2 regions of the Virgibacillus kekensis genome follow, and region 2 is predicted to be linked to the other one. Evidence: a T-box and tRNA genes for the amino acid it is inferred to sense, from the RefSeq annotation. Region 2 holds a T-box; the other holds one or more tRNA genes.

Region 1 (6,889 bases), on a different contig from region 2:
AATCTTGCATATACGCGTAAACGTTAGCCGGCACATCCCCAGGGAATACATGATCACGGGGAGCAGATCCACGGGAAGCCTGCATATAAAGCTTTCCATCACGTGTCATGGAATTTTTGTTAAGCATTTCAAGTAATAGATCAGTAATCTCTTCTTTTGAGAATGGGAGTTCAAGTTTAATAGCTTCTGCTGAACGGAATAGTCTATTTATGTGTTCCTCCAATAGATAATACTTACCATCATAGATGCGGATAACTTCATAAACACCATCACCAAACTGCAATCCACGTTCTTCAAAAGGGTATGTTAAATCCTCTCTTTGGATAAACTTGGTCTGTGCCAATATAATCGGGTATACATCCATATTTTCGCCTCCTCAGTATGATGATTATTTTAAAGTGTATTTAACTATATGTAAAACTTTTAATGAATAGTGATAATTATCACAGAAACTCTTTCGTATCTTAATTATAATTTTGATTAGAAACATAAGGGAGCTGTGGAAAATGGAACCTTTATTAGAGCGTTTGAACAAGCAAGAATATGATCTGCTTCTGGCAAATTCACACCAAAGGAAGGTACAAAAAGGGGTTCCTTTGTTTGAGGAAGGCGACCGTGCTGATAAGCTGTTCTTTATTCTGAAGGGAGAGGTGCGGGTGTACAAAAAACTCGGGGAGAATAAAGATTTGACTATTTTTATGCGTGGACTGAATGACGGGTTTGGAGAAATAGGTATCTTCAGTGGAAGCAGATATTCTAATACAGCAGAAACACAGTCTTCATGCCTATTATGTGAAATAGATAGGGATACAATTGAAAATATAATCACAGAAAATGGGGGGGATGGGCATCCAATTTACACGCTGGGTGGCGGAGTCCTTGGAGGCTAGCAATGCTAAAATACGAGATTATCTTGCATTTGGATCGGAAGGAGCAGTCGCTTCAGTTTTTGTCCGATATTCCAATATGCACGGAAAAGTAACGGGAAATGGAATTGAGATTACCGAACCAATCATGATTCGCGTTATAAGCAAGCACATTGCTGTCTCCCGGGAAACAGTCAGCCGGATTGTGAATAAATGGAAGGATCAAGGGATAATTGAAAACGAAAATAAAACTTTCACACTGAAAGACATGGACTATTTTAAGAAACTGCTGGTATGTGACAAATGCGGAGTCAATAATTGTGTGCTGTAATCGCCTCCCCTGAGCTCAGATGGAGCGTGCAGGGGACTTCGTTTAGTTGAGGAAGATTATGGGAGGTAAAAAAATTGTAGAAAATTGTTGCCACGATTTAATAGAGTTGTTATAATTAAAATCGTTCCCAAAAAAAGCGGATAATTTCAAGTGCGGGTGTAGTTTAGTGGCAAAACCTCAGCCTTCCAAGCTGATGATGTGGGTTCGATTCCCATCACCCGCTCCAATACATTACATACGTCTTAACGCAGTGTTTCGTAACCAGGATTTACGAAGCGTTGCGTTTTTTATTTTGTAACAAATCTGCGGTTCGCTTGAAGCGGCTGTTTTTTACATAGTATTCTTAAACAAGGATACAAACTGTGATGTAAGGGGTTGTGGCTATGAAAGAATTGATGCAGAAGTTAAAACAGCTAGATGGGAAAGGATATAAAGCATACAAAAGTGTGCAGGGTCACTACAAGTATAAAAATTTTAATTTACACTTGGATTATGTTCAGGGTGACCCGTTTGCTTCACCATCTAAGATTCGGGTTGTAATTCCAGCCGCAAAGCGCGAGGTTAAAAAGACCTGGCTAGAAACCGAGGCAAGGAAAACAGCTACAGAAGATATAATTGCCCGTAAAGTAGGGTCTGCAATCACGCAGGGAAACTTTTTTATAAAAGGGTCCGGGAAGAGTGGTCAGATTCTATTCGACAAACCTGGTCAGGAAGTTTTGGAACGCAGTGCAGTTCAGGTGAGTCCAGAATCAATGACCGTCTGTATATCAGTAGGCCTTCCCGCCAATGGACGGCGAATTAATGGACGTGAGGCAGAGAAGTTATTTTCCAGCGTGATTCCACAGGTTATTAATAACTCTGTGTTTAAAATTACCGATGAAGAGATTCAGAAGGCGACCCAATTGGCTGATCAGCAGGAAGCAATCCGGGCCGAAATGCAAACAAACGATTGGATTTCATTCATTGCGAATGGGTCAATATTGCCGCGGGAAAGCGGGATTAGCAATAGGCCTATGAAGAACGCGGTGGCTTTCAGAAGCCCCGCTGAGAATGAGGTGTCCATTAACATTCCGCACCGTGTTGAACCCGTGAAAGGAATGGCCATCAAGAGGGGCGTTACACTTATTGTAGGCGGAGGTTACCACGGAAAAAGTACAATTCTTCAAGCAATCGAGCGTGGGGTCTATTCGCATGTTGAAGGGGACGGACGGGGGTTTGTTCTGACAGATCGTGACGCAGTTAAAATCCGGGCGGAAGACGGACGAAAGGTAACTGGTGTTAATATTTCACCATTTATCAATAACCTGCCGCATAAACAGGATACCTCGTTTTTTTCAACAGAGAATGCCAGCGGAAGCACTTCACAGGCGGCAAACGTTATGGAGGCACTTGAAGTCGGGGCATCTACATTACTGATTGATGAAGATACGAGTGCGACGAATTTCATGATCCGTGACCATCGTATGCAGCAACTCGTGAAAAAAGATAAAGAACCGATTACACCGTTTATTGATCGAATTAAACAGATGAGCGACCAGCGTGGGGTTTCGACAATTTTAGTTATGGGCGGATCCGGTGATTATTTTGCCGTTGCCGATTCCGTGATCAAGATGGAGTCATATGTTCCGTATAATGTGACAGATGAGGCGCGCGATATCATGCGAAAGAATCCATTGGAACGTGATATGACAGCAGATCAATCATTCGGTGATGTAACCAAGCGGTCTTTTAAACAAAATTCCTTGCAGACCAAAAAAGGAAAGAATCATAAAACCCAGGCAAAGGGTCTTACAAAAATCATTATGGGACGAACCGATATATCGTTTGATGATACAGAGCAACTGGTGGATCCGTCTCAGACACGAATGATTGCTGAAATCATCCAGTATCTGGACAGAAATAGTGAACTTGGCGGAAAGTCACTGGCTGAATTACTTGATGATATTGAGCAGCAAATGGACCGGGATGGGCTGGCATCATTCACCGTGTTTAAAAACCAGCATCCAGGTGATATTGCCCGACCGCGCCGGTATGAAATTGCCGCAGTTCTGAACCGGATGCGGACAGCAAACGTGACACAAAAATAGGGAGGTTTACTGAATGGATAACGTTCAGCTGAAGCAGGACATCATTGACTACAGTAAAGAAATTGGCATAGATAAAATAGGGTTCGCTTCAGCTGACGTGTTCAGTGAGCTGAAGGAACGCTTACGTACACAGCAGTCTCTTGGCTACCAGTCTGGATTTGAAAAAGGGTCGATTGAGGAACGGACCGAGCCTGAGCGGTTACTGCCCGAGGCTAAATCAATTATTTCAATAGCCCTCGCGTACCCTTCAAGAATAAAAAATGCACCGAAAAGCAGCAAAGATGAACGGCGGGGTGTGTTCTGCCGTGCATCATGGGGTGTCGATTACCATGTGGTATTGCGCGAGAAATTGGAGAAGCTTAACACTTTTATAAAGGAAAAGATACCCGGTGCGTCGAATAAGGTAATGGTGGATACGGGAGAGCTGTCTGACCGGGCTGTTGCCGAACGTGCCGGAATAGGATTCAGTGGTAAGAATACCGCTATTATAACCCCGGAGTTTGGTTCCTACGTATATTTAGGAGAACTGATTACCAATATTCCGTTTGTTCCGGATAAACCGCTGGCCGATGGCTGTGGCTCTTGCACCAAATGTCTGGATGCATGTCCGACTGGAGCCCTTGTTCAAGGCGGACAATTGAATGCACAAAAATGCCTTGCGTTTCAGACACAGACGAAGGGGTTCCTTGATGATGAATACCGTTCCAAAATCGGTAACTTCATTTATGGGTTTGATACATGCCAGGTAGTTTGTCCGTATAATAAAAACGTTGATTTTCACTTGCATGAGGAGCTTGAGCCGGATCCCGATGTCGCCAAGCCAAAACTCAAACCTATGCTGCGGATGTCTAACCGGGAGTTCAAAAAAACTTTCGGCCATATAGCCGGTTCCTGGCGCGGGAAGAAACCATTGCAGCGTAACGCTCTGATTGCGCTTGCGCACTACCGGGACGAATCAGCGGTCGATGAGATTATCGAAGTCATGAATAACGATGTCCGTCCGGTGATAAGAGGTACTGCCGCATGGGCGCTTGGAAAAATAGGAACCGACGAAGCGTATCGTGCAATTCGGAAAGCAATGACAAAAGAAGAAGATGAACAGGTAATAGTCGAAATGGAAAAAGGACTTTGCTTTCAACAGGAATCGTCAGCTAGATAAGGCTTGACCTTTAATCTGGAAGGAGATCTGACATGAAACTTTATTATGATGAAATGGAAACACCTGTCGGCATATTGCTGCTGGTTAGTGATGGCGAAAAAATTGTCCGGATAGAATATGGTTCATTGGCGGATGTTGAAGAAAAAATGATGCGTTGGAGCAACCGTTATTTTGACAGTCCTGAATTTATCCGGGATGCTTCACACGTGGAGCATGCAAAACAAGAGCTTAACGAGTATTTTACTGGTGAGCGGAAACAGTTTACTTTTGACTTTTCTTTTTATGGTACGCCATTTCAGCAGGAAGTCTGGCAAGCACTTTTTACAGCAATAGAGTATGGAGAAACCAAAACGTATAAGGATGTCGCCGAAGCCATAGGGAGACCTAAAGCTGTCCGGGCGGTCGGTGGTGCCGTGAATAAAAATCCTTTTTCCATTGTGGTACCGTGTCATCGGGTGGTTGGAACTAATGGTAGCCTGACCGGATATAATGGTGGGTTGGATAAAAAAGAATATTTGCTGAAGCATGAAGTTAAATAAATGAAACATTTCGACAACTACCCCGTAGAATATACTAATCCATTTTGAAATGGGGTAGTTACCTTGAAAAAAGCATTCCGGATTAGTACTGCGGTCGCTTTATTAATATTTGTTATTGGGATAATAGTAGATCCCGTATTTTTCGCAAAGATTGAAATTGGTATCGGTATCTTTTTTTTATTGATTTCCATGTTAACGAGTGGAGTACTCGTTAGCGGTCCCCAGTTGCGGGCTAATTACCATACAGAAAATAAAGAGGAAAGAAGAAGCCGGGAGAAAGCCATGTTTACCTCAAGCGTGATTATGATTCCACATTTCCTCATCGGAGCACTTTTGTTTCTAATTTAAGCTGGTTGCTGTATTTTATAACTAAACAACTAATTTAAAATGCTTTGGACGAACATTCCTTCCATACAATGTAATGGAGGGGATTTTTTATGGACGAAATCAAAAAAACATGGCTGGATTTTTTTCAGAAAGAGGAGACTGAAGAGGAATGGTGGGAGCGGAAAAAAGCTGTATTCAGGGACAGGGATGCTGAAATTGTCAAAATTAGCGGAGAAGGCCACTTGTTTGAAAGAATGCGGCATTCGAATCAGAGTTTTTATCAATACTTACTCCATCTTTCTTTTTTGGTAAAGCAAAGAGGCCAGTTTATCAGGGAGGAACAGGTGGTTCCGTACCGTTTTCAGCTAAAGAATGGTAGGGTTACAGAACATCACGTTGTTGAACGACAAGATAGTACTAACGAGGAACCGACAATGAGCTCTGAAAACAAGAGAGACCCTGCGGAAACACGCTTTTCATACAACCGGCATGCAGCTGTTCAGTATGCTGAGCGCTGGTGGAACAGCTACAATCCTGCATACAGGAAGTTTGACGTCGACTGTACAAACTTTATTTCCCAGTGTCTCTATGCAGGTGGAGCTCCGATGCGGGGAGCTCCAAACCGCGGGGAGGGCTGGTGGTACCAAGGCGATAACTGGAGCTATAGTTGGGCGGTTGCCCATTCACTCCGCTGGTACTTGAGCGGATCACAAGCGGGGCTCAAAGGCAAAGAAGTGGAATCGGCAAGTAATCTTCTTCTCGGAGATGTAATCTGCTATGATTTTCAGGGGGATGGCAGATGGGATCATAACACAATTGTTGTAGCAATGGATGCATATGGAATGCCACTCGTTAATGCTCATACCGACAACAGCCGGCATCGTTACTGGTCGTATGAGGATTCAACTGCATGGACTCCGGAAATTCAATATAAATTTTTCCGGATTGGCGAGTAATGATATAATAATTGGAGTAATTACCTGAGTTAGGAGTAGAAGCAGTGAGCATACATGTTGTTTTATTTCAACCGGAAATCCCCGCGAATACGGGTAATATAGCAAGAACGTGCCTTGCCACAGGTGCCACCCTGCACTTGGTTCACCCACTTGGTTTTTCAACCGACGATAGAATGGTAAAGCGGGCAGGATTAGATTATTGGAAACACGTTGACATCAGGGAATATATGTACATTGAGGAATTATATAACACTTATCCGGAAGGAACTTTTTACTATATAGAAAACTTTGGGACGAAATACTATACAGATTATGATTACAGTGATACGGAAAAAGAGCTATTTTTTGTGTTTGGCAAGGAGACGACTGGAATACCAAAAGAACTTCTGGTTGGTAAGAAAGACAAATGTCTGCGGATTCATATGAATGACAAAGTCCGGTCCTTGAATCTGTCCAATACTGCAGCGATAATAATATACGAAGCACTAAGACAGCAGAACTTTGCAGGGCTTAAGTAGAGGCTGAAAATAATAGTGCAGAAAAAAGCCGTCATGCGGAACATGACGGTTTTGTAGTTGATTATTGATTCTTTTTAGGTATTCCTGGTTTCGCATCATAACCTGA
Region 2 (6,889 bases):
TGAGAATAGCAAGATCGGGTCGTAGTGTCGCCCGTGTTAAATTAAGTTGTTCTGCAATATTTTCACCTGTTATCGGACCATTTTCTTTTACTATTTCAATTATCTGTTGTTGTCTGTTTGATAACTCCACTTTTTCACCACCAATCACTTTAATGTGACATACTATATTCTAATATTATAGCATTAAACAGCGTGAAAAAGAAAATAGTTATCAAATATCAAAAGTGTTGTTTCCATTCGACAAGGGATAAATCAGCAAAATCATTTATCAAATGAGCGATAGAATTAATTAGAGCAAGCCTGTTACGTTTTACCGATTCATCATCAGCCATGACCATATTATTTTCAAAGAAAGTATGAATCGGTTCAGCGAGTTTTCCAAGCTGATTTAATGCAGTACCTGCCTGCCGTTTCTCATTTGCTGCGTAATAAGGATCCTTAACCTCAAGATATGCTTCATACAAAGCCTTCTCGGATGGCGTTTCAAACAGATCGATGTCTACCTGTGTACGATCATCTGCTTTTTTAGCCAGATTAAGCACTCGCACAAGTGCTTCCTGAACAGGTTTAAAATCTGGATTATTTCGCTCTTCTGAAAGCACTTTTGCTTTAGCTGTAGCATACGAAATGACACCAATTTTCTCATGTAGTACGGATGAAATCACATCTTGTTCCACATCGGCTTCCTTCAGTAAATACGTAGCCCGGAGTTTAAAGAACTGCTCGATTTCCGCCATGGTCTCTGTAGATTTATCTTCTGTAAGGTGCTGATACATACCCTCGGTGAGACCCAATATACTTTCAAGCATTATATCCCATTCGAATTCGCGGAGGATTTTCAAGATGCCTGCTGCTTGTCGTCTAAGGCCATATGGATCCTGGGAACCTGTCGGAATGAGGCCAACAGTAATACAGCCGGTTATGGTATCAAGCTTATCAGCTATACTTATAATTGCACCGACTCTTGTTTGCGGAAGACTTCCATCTGCCTGTACAGGCATATAGTGCTCAGCAACAGCCTTTGCAGCTGTCTCAGCCTCCCCAAACTGTTTAGCATACGTTTCACCAATGACTCCCTGTAGTTCAGTAAACTCATTAACCATATTGGTAGGCAGGTCGAATTTACAGATTTCAGCGGCCCTGTTAACCAGGCCATTAGTTTCCTCATCGACATCCAGCTTCTGTGCAAGACGATTAGCGATTGATTTTATGCGCTCAACCTTGTCACTGATTGTGCCTAAATGTTTCTGGAAAACAATACGCTCCAGTTTTTCCAGATAGTAATCAATTGTATGTTTCTGATCCTCTTCAAAAAAGAATTGCGCATCGGCCAAACGGGCACGAAGAACTTTCTCATTCCCCTTTGTAACTGTCTCAATTGATTTAGCATCACCATTTCGGACACCAACGAAATGAGCAAGCAATTCACCTTCCTGGGATTTCACCGGAAAATACCGTTGATGTTCTTTCATCGACGTAATCAGGACATCGGATGGCAACTGAAGGAATGATTGATCAAATTCTCCGGCAAAAACTGTAGGGTATTCTACCAGGTTACGAACCTCGTTAAGCAGTTCTTCATCCACCGGGACACGGAAACCTTCTTCCTCTTCCAGTTGCTTGATCCCAAGCACAATCATTTCCTCGCGTTCTGCTGGATCAGCTATTACATACTCTTTCTTAAGTGCCTCCGTATACTGCACAGGCTCTGTAAGCGTAATCCGGTTTCCGAGAAATCGGTGACCAAATGTGTAATTGCTGGTTTTTACTCGTGCCACTTCAAAATCAATTGTATTTTCCCCGAATAATGCTGCTATCCAGCGGATTGGTCTGGCATAACGCAGACTCTGTTCCGCCCACCGCATGTTTTTAGGGAACTGCAGCGATTCAATGATTGACGCCAATTCCGGCAGCAATTCAACAGTTTCTTTTCCGATTATCTCTTTCTTCACAAAGATATAGCTCGTTCCTTTTAACTCTTTTGTGTAAATATCCTCTACCGTTTTACCTTGTCCCCTGGTAAATCCGATAGCTGCCTTAGACCAATTTCCTTCTTGATCCTTCGCAATCTTTTCGGCAGGACCTTTCACTTCTTCCTCAATGGATGTCTGTTCCTCTGCCACCCCTTTAAGCAGTACAGCAAGGCGCCGGGGAGTTGAAAATGAAGTTACCGATTCATAAGAAATACGAAGTTCTTCCAGCCATGCAGCAGTTTTTTTCTTAAGTTGTTTTTCTGCATCGTCGATAAACCGAGCCGGCAGTTCTTCAAGACCGATTTCCAAAAGCAAGTCTTTAGCCATTATTCCGCCTCCTTTTTAAGCATCGGAAAGCCTAAACGCTCTCGCTCCGCCACATATGTTTTCGCAATACTGCGTGCAAGATTACGAATTCTTGAAATATAACCTGTCCGTTCAGTTACCGAAATAACACCTTTAGCATCCAGAAGATTAAATGTATGTGAGCATTTTAGTACGTAATCATACGATGGAAAGACAAGTCCCTTCTCCATCGTGGCTTTTGCTTCCTTCTCATACATGGAAAACAGTTCAAAAAGCATGTCAGTGTCCGATTCTTCAAAAGTGTAGGTTGAGTGTTCGTATTCAGGTTGAAAAAAGATATCCCTAACGGTAACACCATTGGTCCATTCCAAATCGAATACATTTTCCTTGTCCTGAATATAGGAAGCCAGCCGCTCAATCCCATAAGTCAGTTCAACGGTTACCGGATTTGCTTCTAGCCCACCAATCTGCTGGAAGTATGTAAACTGGGTGATTTCCATCCCATCAAGCCACACTTCCCAACCAAGGCCAGCTGCACCCAGAGTAGGATTTTCCCAGTTATCTTCAACAAACCTTATATCATGTTCAAGCGGATTAATGCCAAGCGCCTTCAACGATTCAAGATACAGGTCCTGAATGTTATCGGGTGATGGCTTCATGATGACCTGAAATTGATGGTGCTGATAAAGCCGATTTGGGTTATGGCCATACCTTCCGTCAGCAGGACGCCTTGATGGCTCCACATATGCTACATTCCATGGTTCCGGCCCAAGGCTTCTAAGTAGGGTCATTGGTGACATGGTACCTGCGCCTTTTTCCACATCATACGCTTGCATCAATATGCAATTCTGATCAGACCAGTGCTTTTGTAACGTAAGAATCATTTCCTGAATTGTCATTTTTTATCCTCCATCTGGTTATAGTGATCAACAGTCCAAACAAATTAGAAAAAATCCGCATAGGGCTCGTCCATAACGAGCGTTGAAGTTTTTCTTATACTATCTTCCATAGAAACTTATAAATCCTGATAGTATTAGAAAAGTTGGCTTATCGCCAAGCTTCAATGGCGAAAGCCTTAGTTGCACTTATGCAGTAAGAAAGTATTTATACTCTCTTAACTGCTAAAAAAGTCCGTCCCTATGTCACATAAATGACATAGGGACGGACTTTCAGACCGCGGTTCCACCCTATTTGCCCATGAATTCATGGACCACTTTATACATCATGCTCAGGAGTGCCGTTCATTATAGTGCCATTATCCAGCTTTCACCATTCTGGACTCGCTTTGAATAGCTTACAATAATTACTGTTCTCCCTCATTGCAATCCTTTTAAATAGAAATATGTATGAAAATAATACTTTAACACATAAACATTGTCAAGATAATGGATCATTTCAACTTAGCCATCTGTTTTAAAAATCGTTTGGATTTCAGAAAAAATCCACCATACTGCTCATAATAGGCATCAATAATCTGCCGCAACAGACGAACGTTCTCCTGCTTCACTGAAATAGTTCCTACCCGCTCAAGCTCCACATTGAGGAAAATATTCAACAGCTTCGCGACATTATCCGGAAGACCAATTGCCTGTTCATCCAAATGCCTGCAACGTGTACAAAGCAGCCCGCCCTCTTGAATTGAGAATGCGAACGGAAAGTTTTTTTCTCCGCAGTTTATACATCTGTCCACTCCAGGCGCAAAGCCTCCTTTTCGAAATAATTTCAGTTCATACATCATAATCGGGATTTCGGAATCCGTGTGATCTGCAATCCACTTTAATGTCTGATAAAGCTGGTCAAATATATACATATCCGGAGACTGAGAGTCCGTTAGCTTGTCGGTAAGCTCCACTATATACGCCGCGTATGCTGTTTTTTCAATATCTTCCCGTACAGCCCGGATGGAATCTTTCACATCTCCCTGTTGTATGGTACTTAGACCTGAATTCACATAAACAAAAAATTCACCAAGTATGAATGGCTGCGTAACTGCAGCCATTCTACTTTTGGGTTTCTTGGCCCCGCGGGCGATAGCGGAGACCTTTCCCAGTTTATTAGTAAACAGTGTAACAATCTTATTGGATTCACCATAATCCCGTGTTTTAATTACGATACCTTCCATCTTTTCAAGCAACCAGTATCACCTTCTTTGATTATCCATTAAGAGTATACTTGCACTATAAATTTGTATCAAACGATGATACTCCTTGTTCATCCTGGTGGCCCTGTTCACTTAAATCAGGTTCTCGCTGTTCCAACTCTTTCAATAACAAATAGGTTTCAATGTTTCCTGTCTGACTGAATAATTTCCATGTAAAGTCGATCACAAGAAACCCCGCCTTTCTTTTTAGCATGTTTGAAAAAGTGCTTACTTATAGAATTTCCATAAGAGGTAAATCAATAAGTTTAAAAATTTACCAAGTCTAATACTCGTCACTGCGAAAACCGAATTCATTAAGCTGAGATTGCTTGTTGCGCCAATCTTTCTGTACTTTAACCCAAAGTTCCAAATAAACTTTTGTACCCAGTAATGCTTCAATATCTCTTCTCGCATTTTTACCGATATTTTTCAGCATGCTTCCCTGTTTTCCAATCAGAATGCCTTTTTGCGATTTTCGTTCTGTCACGATAGTAGCCTGAATAAACACCGAGTTTGATTCTCTGCTTTCAATGTTTTCAATAGCAACTGCAATCGAATGCGGTATTTCTTCCCTGGTAAGCTGTAGGGCCTTCTCACGGATAAGTTCACTGATAATAAACCGTTCAGGGTGATCCGTTACATGATCTTCGGGATAGTACTGAGGGCCATCCGGCATGTGGCTCTTCAAAACATCGACCAGATGATTGACATTGTTACCTTCAAGCGCAGATATCGGAATAATTTCTTCAAAATCATACATACCCTTATATTGCTCAATCAGAGGAAACAGCTCATCAGGATGAATTAAATCAATTTTATTGATAATTAGAAATACAGGGCGTTTAACCTGCTGAAGCCGATCAATAATATATTGATCCCCTCTTCCAAATCCCTCTTTAGCATTAATCATGAACAGAATTACATCCACTTCATTGAGCGTGTTTTCCGCTATTTTGACCATGAAATCTCCAAGACGATGTTTCGGTTTGTGGATACCGGGAGTGTCAATGAAAATAAGCTGGGAATCTTCCTGTGTTAGAACACCCTGAATTTTATTACGCGTTGTTTGTGCCTTGTCACTCATGATTGCGATTTTTTGACCGATTACTTTATTCATAAATGTTGATTTCCCAACATTCGGGCGGCCTATTATTGCAATGAATCCTGATTTGAAGTTATTTTCCATGTACAATCCTCCGGTGCGTGATTCAATTTGTTATGTATATCATACTACAAATATCTGGTAGTTTCATGTTTACGACAAAACATTTAATAAGGTTATTCTTTTCCCTAGAAATTGACACTTGGATACTTAAAAAACCCTCGCCGCCGAAGGTTTATAATTTAAGGCTCATTTCGTTAACACTTACAGTTGATAGAAATTGCGACATAACAGCCGTACCTACCGCTACATCAGAATACTTCGCTTTCACCGCTCCGGGTGCAAGGTCAACATCTGTTCAAGCTAAAGCTCTCACAGTGTTTCCTTTGCCGGGGGCACGGCCTCAGCCTCCTCACGGAAAGAACGCCGCTGCGGGGGCTTCGGACTCGTGCTGTTCCCCCAGGAGTCTACGCATTCTGCCTGCGCTAATAGGCGTTTGGTGTTTGATAAAATTTAGAGGACAAACTTAATAAGTATGAATCAACCTCAATCCAGCGAAGGAAATACATGGAGACTCCTGCGGGAAAAGCAACAGCTGAAAATCCCGCAGGAAGTGGCTTTCTTCCGAGGAAGTTGAAGCGTTGCCCGCGGAAAGCGGAATGTATTTCCGGAGCGAAGCTACGAGTTACTTCGCAGTTTATTCTTGTTATGAAAATATAAAACAATCTAATTTAATAAATTATATGCAATCGGCCCAAAAATTGTCAGCCCTACAATTACAGCTATTATTGCGGCGAGCAGGACGGCTCCCGCTGCAATATCTTTGATAGTTTTAGCCAGCGGGTGAATATCTGGTTTCACATAATCCATCATTTTCTCCACTGCGGTATTTGTAATTTCCGCTACCAGAACAAGTCCAATAGTCAAAATAATAATGGCCCACTCCAGCCGATTCAACTGGGAAAGAAGCCCCGCCGCCACTACCAAAACAGCAACTATTACATGAATCCTGAAATTGCGCTCAGTCCTTGTAACCTCTTTTAAACCATTCCATGCAAAAGAGAATCCAATCGACCGCTTCTTTCCGTCATCGTTCAATTCCAAATTCACCTAATATTTCATCCTGCCGCTTAAACATGTTACGCTCATCTTCCTCATTCATATGGTCGTAACCTAATAGGTGCAGGAAGCCATGAACTGACAAGAAACCCAGCTCCCTTTCAAGGGAATGTCCGTATTCTTCTGCTTGTTCTTTCGCTTTATCCACCGATATCACGATATCCCCGAGAATTAACGGCCCATCGTCCCCGATAACTTCCAGTTCACCATCAGAGTGCTCTTGCATGGCAAATGAAATTACATCTGTTG

Evidence for each region. The T-box of region 2 lies ahead of glyQ (glycine--tRNA ligase subunit alpha). A T-box ahead of a tRNA ligase gene usually reads a tRNA of that ligase, here a tRNA-Gly.
Region 1: it encodes a tRNA-Gly, which carries the amino acid that the T-box ahead of glyQ (glycine--tRNA ligase subunit alpha) is inferred to sense. The anticodon was not compared.

The regions. Positions count from the first base shown of each region.
Region 1 covers NZ_JBHSFU010000007.1:106,740-113,628, forward strand. Annotated here, with positions in the region: gene dat (D-amino-acid transaminase) at 1-364, opposite strand, end outside; gene ACFO3D_RS12870 (cyclic nucleotide-binding domain-containing protein) at 507-890, shown strand; gene ACFO3D_RS12875 (helix-turn-helix domain-containing protein) at 880-1,197, shown strand; tRNA gene ACFO3D_RS12880 (tRNA-Gly) at 1,350-1,423, shown strand; gene ACFO3D_RS12885 (ABC-ATPase domain-containing protein) at 1,581-3,284, shown strand; gene queG (tRNA epoxyqueuosine(34) reductase QueG) at 3,298-4,443, shown strand; gene ACFO3D_RS12895 (methylated-DNA--[protein]-cysteine S-methyltransferase) at 4,476-4,982, shown strand; gene ACFO3D_RS12900 (DUF5316 family protein) at 5,046-5,330, shown strand; gene ACFO3D_RS12905 (amidase domain-containing protein) at 5,420-6,265, shown strand; gene trmL (tRNA (uridine(34)/cytosine(34)/5-carboxymethylaminomethyluridine(34)-2'-O)-methyltransferase TrmL) at 6,310-6,783, shown strand.
Region 2 covers NZ_JBHSFU010000006.1:125,204-132,092, forward strand. Annotated here, with positions in the region: gene ACFO3D_RS11560 (helix-turn-helix transcriptional regulator) at 1-130, opposite strand, end outside; gene glyS (glycine--tRNA ligase subunit beta) at 219-2,300, opposite strand; gene glyQ (glycine--tRNA ligase subunit alpha) at 2,300-3,178, opposite strand; T-box leader at 3,434-3,608, opposite strand; gene recO (DNA repair protein RecO) at 3,670-4,413, opposite strand; gene ACFO3D_RS11580 (YqzL family protein) at 4,457-4,606, opposite strand; gene era (GTPase Era) at 4,703-5,605, opposite strand; gene ACFO3D_RS11590 (diacylglycerol kinase family protein) at 6,248-6,631, opposite strand; gene ybeY (rRNA maturation RNase YbeY) at 6,609-6,889, opposite strand, start outside.